Regions from separate parts of the Lysinibacillus sp. NPDC097231 genome, predicted to be linked through region 1. Evidence: a T-box and tRNA genes for the amino acid it is inferred to sense, from the RefSeq annotation. Region 1 holds a T-box; the other holds one or more tRNA genes.
What was found. A T-box is a leader RNA that pairs with one kind of tRNA and senses whether it is charged. The one in region 1 lies ahead of metG (methionine--tRNA ligase), so its partner is inferred to be a tRNA-Met.
Positions count from the first base shown of each region.

Region 2: it has a tRNA-Met gene. The T-box ahead of metG (methionine--tRNA ligase) is inferred to sense a tRNA for this amino acid. The anticodon was not compared.

Region 1 covers NZ_JBIWDH010000025.1:36,609-43,125, reverse strand. Annotated here, with positions in the region: gene ACIQXF_RS15265 (2-isopropylmalate synthase) at 1-276, shown strand, start outside; gene metG (methionine--tRNA ligase) at 369-2,003, opposite strand; T-box leader at 2,301-2,602, opposite strand; gene ACIQXF_RS15255 (HAD hydrolase-like protein) at 2,747-3,394, opposite strand; gene fosM (FosM family fosfomycin resistance protein) at 3,409-3,831, opposite strand; gene rsgA (ribosome small subunit-dependent GTPase A) at 3,899-4,969, opposite strand; gene ACIQXF_RS15240 (type III polyketide synthase) at 5,516-6,517, shown strand, end outside.
Region 2 covers NZ_JBIWDH010000031.1:31,401-37,917, reverse strand. Annotated here, with positions in the region: gene ACIQXF_RS17115 (SpoIIE family protein phosphatase) at 1-1,169, opposite strand, end outside; tRNA gene ACIQXF_RS17110 (tRNA-Gly) at 1,929-2,003, shown strand; tRNA gene ACIQXF_RS17105 (tRNA-Met) at 2,014-2,090, shown strand; tRNA gene ACIQXF_RS17100 (tRNA-Glu) at 2,096-2,167, shown strand; gene ACIQXF_RS17095 (hypothetical protein) at 2,357-2,608, shown strand; gene ACIQXF_RS17090 (S1 domain-containing RNA-binding protein) at 2,862-3,290, opposite strand; gene ACIQXF_RS17085 (FtsB family cell division protein) at 3,425-3,838, opposite strand; gene yabQ (spore cortex biosynthesis protein YabQ) at 3,856-4,347, opposite strand; gene yabP (sporulation protein YabP) at 4,344-4,643, opposite strand; gene ACIQXF_RS17070 (RNA-binding S4 domain-containing protein) at 4,898-5,188, opposite strand; gene yabN (bifunctional methyltransferase/pyrophosphohydrolase YabN) at 5,193-6,517, opposite strand, start outside.

The sequences.
Region 1 (6,517 bases):
TTTAAAGCAAGTGCAGTTGGCTCAGGTCCCATTGATGCCTTATATTCTGCCATTGCAGAAATTACAAACATTGATGTGAAACTAGTGGAATATAATATCAATAGTGTATCTCGTGGTAAAGAAGCACTTGGTAAAGTAAAAATCACTATCGAGCATGAGGGCGAAAAATATATCGCCAAAGCTGCAGATACAGATATTTTAAAGGCTAGTGCACTGGCTTACATTAATGCCATCAATAGCATTGTTGTTGCTAAATTAACGCCTGTTATGAACTAAATAGATCAATTATGCCCCGGCATAATTGCGTCCAGAGGCTTTAAGTTGAAAGCAGTATGATAATATTGAGTCATACTGCTTTCCTATTTTTCCTATTGGCTATTCTTCACTAACTTTTGATATTCCTCTTCAATCAGTTCAACATCAAGACGCTCAAACAGCGGCGTCACTTCGCTAATGCTTTCTGGTAACTTCACCTGTTCATGCCACATTACTTCATTTATGCCTAACATTTTTCTTACCTTCTTAGCTGAAAACGGTAAAAATGGATGTAGAAGCTGTCCAAGATTAGCAATTATATATACACAGGTTGTTAGTGTTTGATTCCCAGCTTCCACATTCTCTTTCACTTGTAGCCATGGTTGTTGCCCATCAAAATAACGATTGGCCGCACGAATATATTCAAAAATAGCCTCTAAAGCCACTTTGAAATGACCTGCTTCAATATGAATACCCACATCATGAAACAGCCGAATCGTTTGTTTTCGAATAGAGTTATCTACCTCAACTTGAGGCACTTGACAATCGAATGATTTCTCTAAAAATTTCAATGTACGATTAACAAAATTACCATAAGCGCCAAGTAACTCGCTATTATGACTATAAATAAATTCTCGCCAAGAAAAATCAGTATCTCGATTTTCTGGTGCATTCATTGTTAAAAAATAACGAAGAGAATCTGCATCATAGCGACTCAAAATATAAGGCACCCATACCGCCCAGTTTTGGCTCGTCGATAATTTTCTTTTTTCTAATGTTAAGTATTCGTTTGACACAAAGTGTGTAGGTAATGCCTTTGCACCTATCCCCATTAGAATAGCTGGCCAAATAACTGTATGAAACGGAATGTTATCCTTACCATGCACATAATATGAAATTGTTTCTTCATTCCATAAATCTTCAATAGCAATTTGGTGCTGCTTTGCCCATTCGATACTAGCCGTTAAGTAACCTGCAACCGCTTCAATCCACACATATATTTTTTTACCCTCAAAGCCCGGAACTGGGACATCAATGCCATTCGGTAAATCTCTTGTTACAGCACGATCCGGAACTCCCTCCGCCAAGTAACGCTCCGTTAAACCAATGGCATTTTCTCGCCAACGTTTCTCTGCCTTTGCCTCTGCTAAATAAGTCTCCAGCCTACCTTGAAACTGACTAAAAGCAAAATAAAAATGCTCTGTCTCTCTAATAATTGGCTCATTGCCGCAGATTTTACAGCGCTTATCGATTAAATCTAGTGGGTCTAAAATCGTTGAGCAATTATCGCATTGATCGCCACGTGCCTTCACTCCACAATTCGGACAAATCCCTTCCACAAATCGATCAGGTAAGAACTGCTTATCTGTTTCACAATACGCCTGTTCAATTTTCTTTTTATATAAATAATTATTAGCTAAAAGCTGTAAAAAAATAGTCTTAACAGATTCATGATGGTGCTTAGCATCTGTTCTTGTATACAAATCATACGTAAACCCTAAATCATTGAAGCATTGTGTAAACTCCTCATGATAATGATTAGCAATAGCTTCTGTTGTAGTGTTCTCCTGTGCGGCACGAATGGAAATCGGTGTGCCATTACAGTCACTGCCTGACACATATAAAACTTTTTCGCCTTTTTGTCGGTAATATCTAGCCAAAATATCACCGGGTAGTAATGCAGCAACATGCCCTAAATGCAAAGAACCATTTGCATACGGCCAAGCGCCTCCAATAACAATTGTCATCCTAAATTGCTCCCCTCAAAAAAATTGTAGATCAATTACGCCCCAGCGTAATTTCGTCTGGATTTTGAATTGTGCTAAGGCCTGCGTGAGGGCCGACACGATGTCGGTCATTTCGGTAAAGCCACAGGACGTGGCGTTTTTACCGATGCAGGTCAGTTAGCCATTATCGCATGGATGCGATGATTTTAGGCTAACATCCTATATTCTTCCTTTCAAAATCCGTGACACCAGCTGCGGGCTTTATCTTCATTCAGGCAAGTCCTGAATGAAGATAAAAAAAACGCCCTAATCAAAATTGATTAGGACGAGTATACCCGTGTTACCACCTATATTTACAAATAGCTCACACTATTTGCCTCCATCAGTACGTCACATAATCAATTATGCCTCAGCATAATTGCGCCCGAAATCGGCAAAAAAATTGAGAGATACTGCCGCTGTTGTAACGAGTGCCTACCTCGTCGTAATCTACTCACTAAAATGCTTTCGGTACGAAGCTCAAAGGTCATTTTCAAAAGGGTTCATTTACCTCATTTCCACCAACAGAGGTTCTCTATGAAATGCTTATCCAATTTACTTTTCCTTCTCAATGCTTTTACTATAGATTTCCACCATTCTACTCTTTCTGCTTAGGAATTGCAATTCATGTCGATAAACGGCAGGAAATTTTCGATAAATCATTAATAGTTCTCGATAAAACGAAAAAGTTGGGCGATAAATCAGAAAATGTAGTCGATAAAATCTTATCCTAGCTTTAAATCAAGTAAACTTTTTAAATCATCAATAACAATATCTGCTTTTCGCAATTCTGTTTCCTGTGCAAAGTCGAAGCGTACACCAACAGAGAGTAACTGATTGTCATGAGCTGCCTGAATATCAGAAGAACGATCACCTACAACTGCACCGCACTCAATAGCATTCTCCTCGATAACTTTTTTCACTAAATCTGATTTATGACCACTTGAAATGGACTGAATACTATAAGTACCTTTGAAAAAACGCTCTAATTGATAAATTTCTACTATTGCTTGTAAGTACTCCGTCAGTCCATTACTTGCTATGTATAACTCATAGTTCTCTGCTAGAGTAGCCAGAGTTTGCTCTGCATTTGGATATAACGCACCCCAACCATTCCGTATTCGCTCAATTAGCTTAACAAGGAATAATGCATCGCTCTCTTCTCGTATCGCTAAAGTATGCATTGGACATAACGTTTCCCATACAACTGGTAATGGAACCCCCATAATTTCGCGGTATTTCTCTATTGGTGTTTCTCCCTGCCATAAACCTTTAGCACGCAGAACATCAAAGGTTTCTGCAAGAGCAGGCTCTAAAATTAGATTTGTTTGAAATAAAGAACCATCCATATCAAAAATAATCGCTTTCTTCATAAAATCCCCCCTCACTATTCAAAAAACTCCATATGTCGTTTATCTTTTTTATAGTAATCCAAGCGATCCTGTAAAGTGCCTGTATGGAATTCGAATTTATGGCCATCTGGATCTGTAAAATAAATCGATTTTTTATCTTTTACATTTCTTTGTCTACCTTCCAGAATGTTGACATTATTTCGTACTAATTTTTCATACATTTGATCAAAATCGCCCTCTTGGATTGAAAATGCTATATGAGTATATGATTGATGTATGTCATTACGTGGAATATCCTTTTCTACATTAAGGGCAAGCCACAGCCCATTTACATCAAAATAGGCTGTACTTCTCCCTTTTACTAACAGCTTGGCATCAAAAACTTTTTCATAGAATGCGATGGATTCCTCTAGGTTAGAAACTGAAAATAACAAATGATTAATGTTTTGTATTGTCATGTATAAAACCTCCAACTATGGATAGTGGTTCGATGGTAGCCCTTATCTAGATAAAATAAATATATCTCTATTTTTTTCCTTTTTTCTCCCCCTTCGCAATTTGTTTCCATTTTCGTTGCTGATCTAATTTTGCTTGGGCATTTGTTTTACGTTCGATAAAAGCAAGCTCCCTCTGTAGCTTAAAATAGCTTTGAAGGCGAGATTGTTCGAGTACACCATCTGTAATTGCTTGCTGTACAGCACAATGTGGCTCCTTTTGATGTGTGCAATCCCGATAACGACAGGTCTCAGCAAGAGCCTCAATATCCTGGAAACTAGAGGATAAGCTATCACTCTGATTCCATAATTGCAGCTCACGCATTCCAGGCGTATCAATCAAACACCCACCACCTGGCAGTACAATTAACTCACGATGTGTTGTTGTATGGCGACCCTTTGCATCATCCTCACGAATATTTGAAACCTTCATAAGCTCCTCGCCACTCAGAACATTTGTTAATGTAGATTTTCCTGCACCTGACGAACCAAGTAATGCACCCGTTACACCTTCCGTAAATAATGCTTGAATATCAGCTAAGCCTTCACCCGATAGAGCGCTAGTTACAAAAATATCTACACCAAACGCTACAGACTCAACCTCACGTATCATGCTAGAAATATCTTCACATAAATCAGCCTTCGTCAATACAACAATCGGCTTTGCCCCAGAATCCCAAGCGGCTACTAAATAGCGTTCTAAACGGCGTATATTAAAATCTGCATTCAAGCTCATGACGAGTAACACAATATCTACATTCGATGCTACAATCTGCTCTTGTATTTCCAGCCCTGCAACCTTGCGGGAAAAGACTGATTTTCGTTCAAATAATTGATGAATAATTGCCTTTTCCTCACCAGGCATTTTCTCCACCAGCACCCAATCGCCAACCGCTGGAAAATCCTCACGTGCTAAAGAAGCATAAGCAAAATGGCCTGCAACTGTTGCTAGCCACTCTCCCTCTTCCGCCAATACACGATACGAATGCTTATGCTCTAATGTAACCCTTGCAGGTACACAATTCACCAGTTTGGCCTGTTTCTTAAATTCAATCATTTGCTCTTCAAAATATGTTGAAAACCCTAAAGTAGATAAATTCAATTCGTTTTCCTCCTAAATGTGCATATCAATTTGGCCTTGGCGTAAATGCATCCGAATATTGAAAATCCGTGACATCCGCCGAATGAAGACAAAAAAACCTTGTATCTGCGCAATTCGGCAGTTACAAGGTTTCACAGGCACGTTTAAGAGAATATACAACTAGAGCTATTGAACTCAAGTCAAATTGTATATATTAGGCGTGTGAAATTGAACAAACCGAATTGCTGTTCGTTAAAAGCGGCTCTATTCATCATGTCACATCACCTTCTTCCAGTTTAGTTGTCTTCAATATACCTAGATTTCCCTAAATTGTCAAATCAATTTTCCGCATCAATCCACCAACATGATATTAGTACTCAGTAGTGTGTTACTGACATTTAACTTACTCATAGATATATTTTGCCAAAGGACATGGCAATTTTGCGGAATTCTTCTATAACTGGCGTTATTAAAACATTTACTGAATGAAGCTAAATCTATAAGCATCTATCCCCCTCCTCCTTGCATAGAATAAACAAGACCACTACTTATGAAGGAGATGTTGAAGTGTCAAAAATCATTTCTATCAGTACATATCAACCACCGTACACATTACAACAGACAAACGCAGAGGAACTAACGAAGGAACTTTTTTATGCAAAAATTCCAAAATTAGAACGTTATTTAAAAGTATTTGAGAATGGAGGTATTGCAACACGTCACTTCTGTGTACCACCAGAATGGCATCGTACCGATCATTCCTTTGAAGAACGCAACGATTTATATATTGAGCTTGCAACACAATATAGTGTTAAAGTCATTCAAGGCTGTTTACAAAATGAAGCATTTTTAAAAACATCGATATCTCCTAAAGAGATTGATGCCATTATTTTTGTGAGTACTACAGGCATTTCAACACCAAGTATTGATGCTCGAGTTATGAATCAGCTACCTTTTTCAGACAGACTTAAGCGTATTCCACTTTGGGGACTTGGCTGTGCCGGTGGTGCGGCTGGAGTTAGTAGAGCCTATGATTATTGTCAAGCTCATCCAAAAGCAAAAGTTCTTGTCGTTTGTGTCGAACTTTGCAGTCTAACTTTTCAGCCAAACGATTTTTCAAAAAGTAATTTAATTGGTGCTTCCCTTTTTGCAGATGGTGCAGCGTGTTTGCTAGTTTGTGGAGATGAAGTAGAGATTGAGATAAAAAGATCGATACCATCTATCCTTGCAACTGGCTCTAAATGGATGCCAGATTCAGAAAATGTCATGGGTTGGAATATTAAAAATAATGGTTTACATGTCGTTTTTCAGAAAAGTATTCCTACTATTATCACCAATTGGTTTGGTCCATTCATAGAACAATTTTTAATGGAACAGGAACTTTATAGTGAACAGCTTAATCACTTCATTGCGCATCCTGGCGGTAAAAAAGTTTTAAAAGCCTATGAAGATACGCTATATCTAGCCCCCCAAAAAACCGACATTTCTCGGGAAGTATTAAAAAATAATGGAAATATGTCATCTCCTACGGTGCTATATGTATTAGAGCAATTTATGTTAAATGAAGGA
Region 2 (6,517 bases), on a different contig from region 1:
ATGAGCTTGTCCATTCCATTATTTTGCGCCCCCCAACATCGATCATAGCGAAAACAACTTAAACAAGTATTCATAGGTGATACTTCCTTCGTAACCTCTACTGGTGCCGTCATAAAACGCTCAAATACAAGTTCCTTCATGAACTGTACAAAATGTTGAAAATGCTCCAGTTTATACGTAACATGCTCTGTCAACCAATTTTGACGGGCGAGCAAGATCTCCTCTCTCTGAGGAAACAGCTTGTCCCGAACCTTATCGGAGTGTTTTTTCGGAATTGTCAGAAACACAATACTCCCAAAAGCAATTGATGTAAAATAAACGCTATCTAATGGCAATGTTGCATCGTAAAATAGAAAAAATACACTTGGCAATATACTGCCGATTGCTACGCCAAATCTCCCAGCGCGAGCCCCCATACCGGCACATAATCCCGTTAAAGTTGCTACAGATAACATACCTGTAAAAGAAAGCTTTGCAACACCAATGAGAGTTCCAAGCACCGCTCCAATCACTGTTGCTAACGGCACACTTCCAACCAAAGCACCAAAACAAATGAATAGCTGTAATAAAAAAATAGGGAGGGAAAAATAACCAATTACAATTGCTTGCATCCCTGTAAGCATGGCAGCGAATACGACTAATCCAGAGCCAAGCTTTTCATATGTCCAATGGCTCGTAAACCATTCATAGGAATTGACAAACAATACTTGCATAAATAGTGTCATTATTAGCGCTAAAGCTGCTTCACAGCCTACATAAAATTGCACAAGGACTGGTGGTAAGCCCTGATACATGACCCCCTGCCACATTATTTGTACAAGCAGTACTGCCAATGAGACTGCAATACTTTGTGGTAGCCGCCAATAACGGAAGCGCATGATACATTCATACAAAACGATTTGCAACGCTAAAATGAGAACCTGTCCAAAGCCAAGGAAAAAACATCCTATCAAGCTTCCAAACAACACATACTGGGCATATTCTTTATACTTTGTTCGTATTATTGCCCAAAAAGGAACCGAGAAAGGTACGGCCGCTTCAAATACAACAGACTGAGCTAAAAAAAAGGATGTTAGAAAAAATAGAGAGCCTATAAGCAATTGCCTTTTCTTTGCTCCTAATTTTTGGTCGGTTACACTCGCTGTGTCATACCACTCAATACTTGTCATTTCACTATCCCCTTCCTGCACTTTTGGCTATTATAAGAAATTATGTGTGGAAAGATTGTCTGACGATGACAGAAAAAAATATAAACATTTCGACGAATACATATGCATAAATACGAGAAATGGCAGCAATTTCTACAAAACTATAAACGGCACAAGATTAGAAACATCTCTTTCTATGTAATCTGTCTTTAAATTACGTAAAATTCCCACAATTCTATTTTACTTTTGTTACATAAGATGCTTTACGAAAACTATGTCATGAGAGCTCTAGTGCCCTTTCACCCTTTCTTTTTCATGGACTGGTACTCCCTTTTTCGTCATAAATACTATAATCAGTAGTCAGGCTAATTACTTTTCTACTTAAGAACAAAAAGTTTGATAAATTTCCCATCAAGAACGCTCGTCACTAATTCAATTATGCTACAGCATAACTTCTTGGGGATCAGATCACAGCGTCACAGATGAGACCCTGCAACGAAGCAAAAAGGGGAACGGAGGCTAAAAACATTACGTCCTGTGATAACGCCTTCGTGACTAACATCGGGTTTGCCCCCACCCCCAGGAAAGCACCTAGTCAGAAAGGAAAACAACCACACGTTATGGTGATGAGCTATCAAAAGATAATACTCCCTCTTTTTATTAGCAAATCTTTAAACAATTTAAATTTCCTTACTACCACACATTTTTATTATTTTTTTCATAAAACTACTTGACACTAGTAACAATGGCTTGTATTATTTAACTTGTTGTTTAAAACAAGCGGAAGTAGTTCAGTGGTAGAACACCACCTTGCCAAGGTGGGGGTCGCGAGTTCGAACCTCGTCTTCCGCTCCATAAATTTAATGGCGGCCTAGCTCAGCTGGCTAGAGCGTACGGTTCATACCCGTAAGGTCGGGGGTTCGATCCCCTCGGCCGCCACCATAGTAGGCCCCTTGGTCAAGTGGTTAAGACACCGCCCTTTCACGGCGGTAACACGGGTTCGAATCCCGTAGGGGTCATCTCAAATAGGCGTCTCAGAATTGTTTCTGAGGCGCCTATTTTTTGATAGAAAAGGTCATGTACCAGCTTTTTAATCAACTTACATACTAGAACTGAAGTAATTACTCATATTTTTTTACTATGTTTACCTACAAAAAATATGGCATACTAATAATGAAAACAATGTTGTTAACTAGGAGGTTAATCCTGTGGGTTCATTAACAAAAACAGCTTTAATTTGTGGTAGTGGCTCTATGATTATTCTCATATCCATTCTTATTAATTTACCATTCGTTGTACAAATATTTCTACTCCTCACTGGGCTGGTCGTTAGTGTTTATGGTGTGTTTTTACTTGTCAAAATGGTTATTAATCCAGCTGAAAAATCTTCAGAAACAGCTACTGATCAAGCTACTGTATCAGCTCCTAAAAAGAAAAAAAGACCTGCATCCACATTGTAAGAGGATCAGTATTCTTCAATTTATCGTGTATGGATGCCCTTCAGGAGTTGCAATAGAGGATATTGAATCCTCCTGTAGTTGCCCTGTCGTTTTACCCCAAACTAACTACTCTGCTAGATGAAACGTTTGGTATCTTTTTTTGAATCATCGAGAGTTGTATTATTTAACTAATTTAAAAAGGGATTAGCTTTATTTAAAAGCTAATCCCAACTCTATTTCATACACTTTTTCTACAATTAAAACAGTCAGCAAACTACCCTCTTCTAGCACCGCGACCACCGCGTTTTGATTCTGTAGCACGTTTAAGCGTTGTTAGACGTTCATCACTATCTTTTAAGAAACGTGCCATTTTTTGCTCAAAATTCTCTTTTGGCTGATGGCGCTCGTTTCGATCATTAGAACGATTGTCACGACGTGGACGCGCTGGACGCTCTGGTCTCTCAGCTTGAGGCTTTGCTTTACGGATTGAAAGACCAATCTTTCCGTCCGCTTCAACATTCATCACTTTTACTTCAACTTCATCTCCAACTTTTAGATGCTCATTGATATCTTTTACATAATTGTCAGCAACTTCACTGATGTGTACTAAGCCTGTTTTACCATCTGGTAGCTCAACGAATGCTCCAAAATTTGTGATCCCTGTTACTTTACCTTGTACCTTGCTGCCTACTTCAATTGACATAAAAAAAATGCTCCTCCTTAAAAATTAAGCAACTCATTTGAGTCATGTAATCAATTTAATCAAACTTTTTACTGCAATAAGTTTCTCTTTTAATTATATATAACAAAAAAAGAGTGTCAACAATACATAGCTTTTCAGTCGTCTTTTTTATCTTTTTTATCTTTCTTATCCGGTATAATGAAAATAATTTCACCTTCTTCAGATAAGAAGTATTCTTTGCGTAATAGCTTTGCGATGTATTCATCATCTTCTAATTGTTTAATTTTAAGTTTTAATGAATCGTGCTCTTCTTTTAATACAGATAGATGCTGATTTGCTTCGTCCATTTTCTTCTCTTTTGCAGCTAGTGTTTCATTTTGATGCAAAAGAATATTCAACAGAAAAGCGATAATAACGACTGGCATAATCGCAAAAAAGACAATACGGCGCATTTTCCGTTTCCGCGATTGTATTTTATGATTTATAGCTTTATCCGTGTTACGGACATAGTCATTATCAAGTTTAGTAAAGTTTTGTTGGCCATCATTTGATGAATGACGTCTACTCATGCCCGCACCTCCGAAAATTATTGTTGTCTTTTATTATACTTGATATATCGAAGTTTTTTTAGAAAAGTGTAGGACAAATACGAATAAATTTTGACAAAAGGTCTTAAAATAAATGCCCCGATATTTATTAATATTTGCAAAATTTGTCGAATTATAGCAACTATTAATCCTACGATGAACCAGAAGGGTCTCCATGTTATATTTACCACAATCTTTGCGACGAAACGTAAAAAAGTTTGAAAAAATGTTTGATACAAAAAAATCCCGGCAATTTGCGCTAGCGGGTCATAAGCCCGCCAAGCGCCATCTTTCAGCCAAAATAATAAACAGTATGTTAGTCCTCCAAGTAGAATCCAAGTGAATAATTCAAATACCATCATCCACCTTCGAAGGCTTGATCTTTTTGGGGTTGAATAAACAATAAGCCTTACACTATCAATAATGAAACCAACTGCTATACCGCTCAAAACCATGACTAATAGCTGAACAAATTGTTCACTAACAATCATCCAAATAACTTATGAAGGAAACCTTTCGAGAAGCCACTTTCCTCTTCGTCATACTGCAAGGTTTTTACAGTTCCTTCAAGTGTCAATAACCCTTTGTCAACATCTAAATGAACGATATGCAGTTCCTCTCCGCGGATTAACAAATGCCCTTGGGACGTCTTAATGAAAAACTCTTCCTGATCAAAGCGTTCAATTGATTTTACAGAAGTCATGTCCATTCTTTTACGATTACGAATCGTTAAAATATGCTCTCCAGATGGAATTGTGTAACGATTACTTTCTTGATGTAGCGTCATTTTTTTCCTCCTTTAGTCGTCCTATCTTCTGTTCACTTTATGCGGACAACCTTAAAAGCATGACAACTTTATAAAAAGTTGCCGTACTTTTATCTTTCATCAGCACTTGTCACGGAAGTTAAGTGATAACTTCAGAAGACTCCGAGACTATTGTTAGAGAGACTTAAAGACGTACATGCAATTCCAAAAATCAATTATGCCTCGGCATAATTGCGTCCGGAATCGGCTTTGTGGTTGCACTGAAAGAAGTTAAATTAGTCCTCGTCATCGATAAATTCAGGCTCAATTTTATCCAAACGTTCTTCTTTCAAAATTGTAAACATTTTTGCTGCATCTTCTTTTTTCACAGTATCACGTAATTCTTCAACACGTGCTGTTACGATTTTTTGCCCAAAACGAATGGCAAGCTCGTCACTAGCTTTAACAGAACTACTAGCTTTTGCTACCTTACCGTTTATTGTAATACGACCTTGGTCTGCCACTTCTTTTGCTAATGTACGACGCTTAATTAAACGTGATACCTTTAAAAACTTATCTAATCGCATATTTTTACTCCTTTTCTAACAGCTTCGCTTCATTCCAGAAAGCATCTAATTGTTCTAACGTATAAGTAGAAAAAAGCTTTCCACTTTCTTTTACCTTTGCTTCCACATAACCAAAGCGTCTCGCAAATTTCTCATTTGCATGTAACATCGCCTCTTCTGGAGATAGTTTATAGAAACGTGCTAAATTAACAAGTGTGAACAATACATCTCCAAATTCATCAAGACGTGACGCATTTGAACCTTTCGTCACCTCGTTACGAAATTCCTGCCATTCTTCTGCAAACTTATCCCATGCACCATCCACATCTGGCCAGTCAAACCCTACTTCGGCAGCTCTTTTTTGATAATTATAAGCTGTTTGTAGTGCAGAGGATGCCCGATATTCTTCTTCCAATAATGGCTCATCACTCTTACCTTTTTCCAGTACTTTTATAGCTTCCCAATTGGCTACAACACCCTCTGCATCTTCCACCGATACATCTCCAAATACATGTGGATGGCGTCGAATCATTTTTTCACTAATAGAGGCTACAACATCTTCCAGTGAAAAGTAGCCTTGATCTTCTCCGATTTGTGCATGTAAGAATACTTGTAATAATACATCCCCAAGCTCCTCTATCATAGCAAAGTCATCCTCTGCATCCACAGCCGCTAAATACTCATGTGCTTCTTCGAGTAAATATTTTTTCAATGACTCATGTGTTTGCTTTTGATCCCACGGACATCCATTTGGACCTCGTAAAGTAGCAATAATTTGACGGAACGTTGTCCAGTCACGTAATGCCTCTTCTTGCGATTTCACAGGTGGCACATAAACCGTTGTTAAATTGTTCACCTCAACACTTTGATCGAGCTCATAAAGTGGTACTGTCACTATTTTTTCCTGTGATGAACCTGCTGCTGTAACAACTGTAATAGGGTATTCATCATCGTATTTCTCCATCAACGTTAGCTTTACTTCAGATGCGCTGAAAGTATCATATACTTGGGCTATTAAAATATGTTGACGCATATTGATGTCATGCATAGAAAAGCTAGTGCCATCAAGTAATTGAAAGCCCTCAATTGGATCGATTTTCAACGCGCCAAAGATTGGATCTAAGAAGCTTTGCCCACCTTCAATGACTAAATTTACTTTTCTCTCATCCGTCGCAGCAATAAGTAATTGTACAGTCTGCTCCGCTACAAGCGGGTGTCCTGGTACAGCGTACATTACATCATCAATTTTCGCAGCTGCCATAAGCCTTTCTGCAATTTCCTCATACACTGGCTGGAATGAATTATGTTTCTCATAAACTGCATCAAAGCTTTCAAACTGTAAGCCTTCTG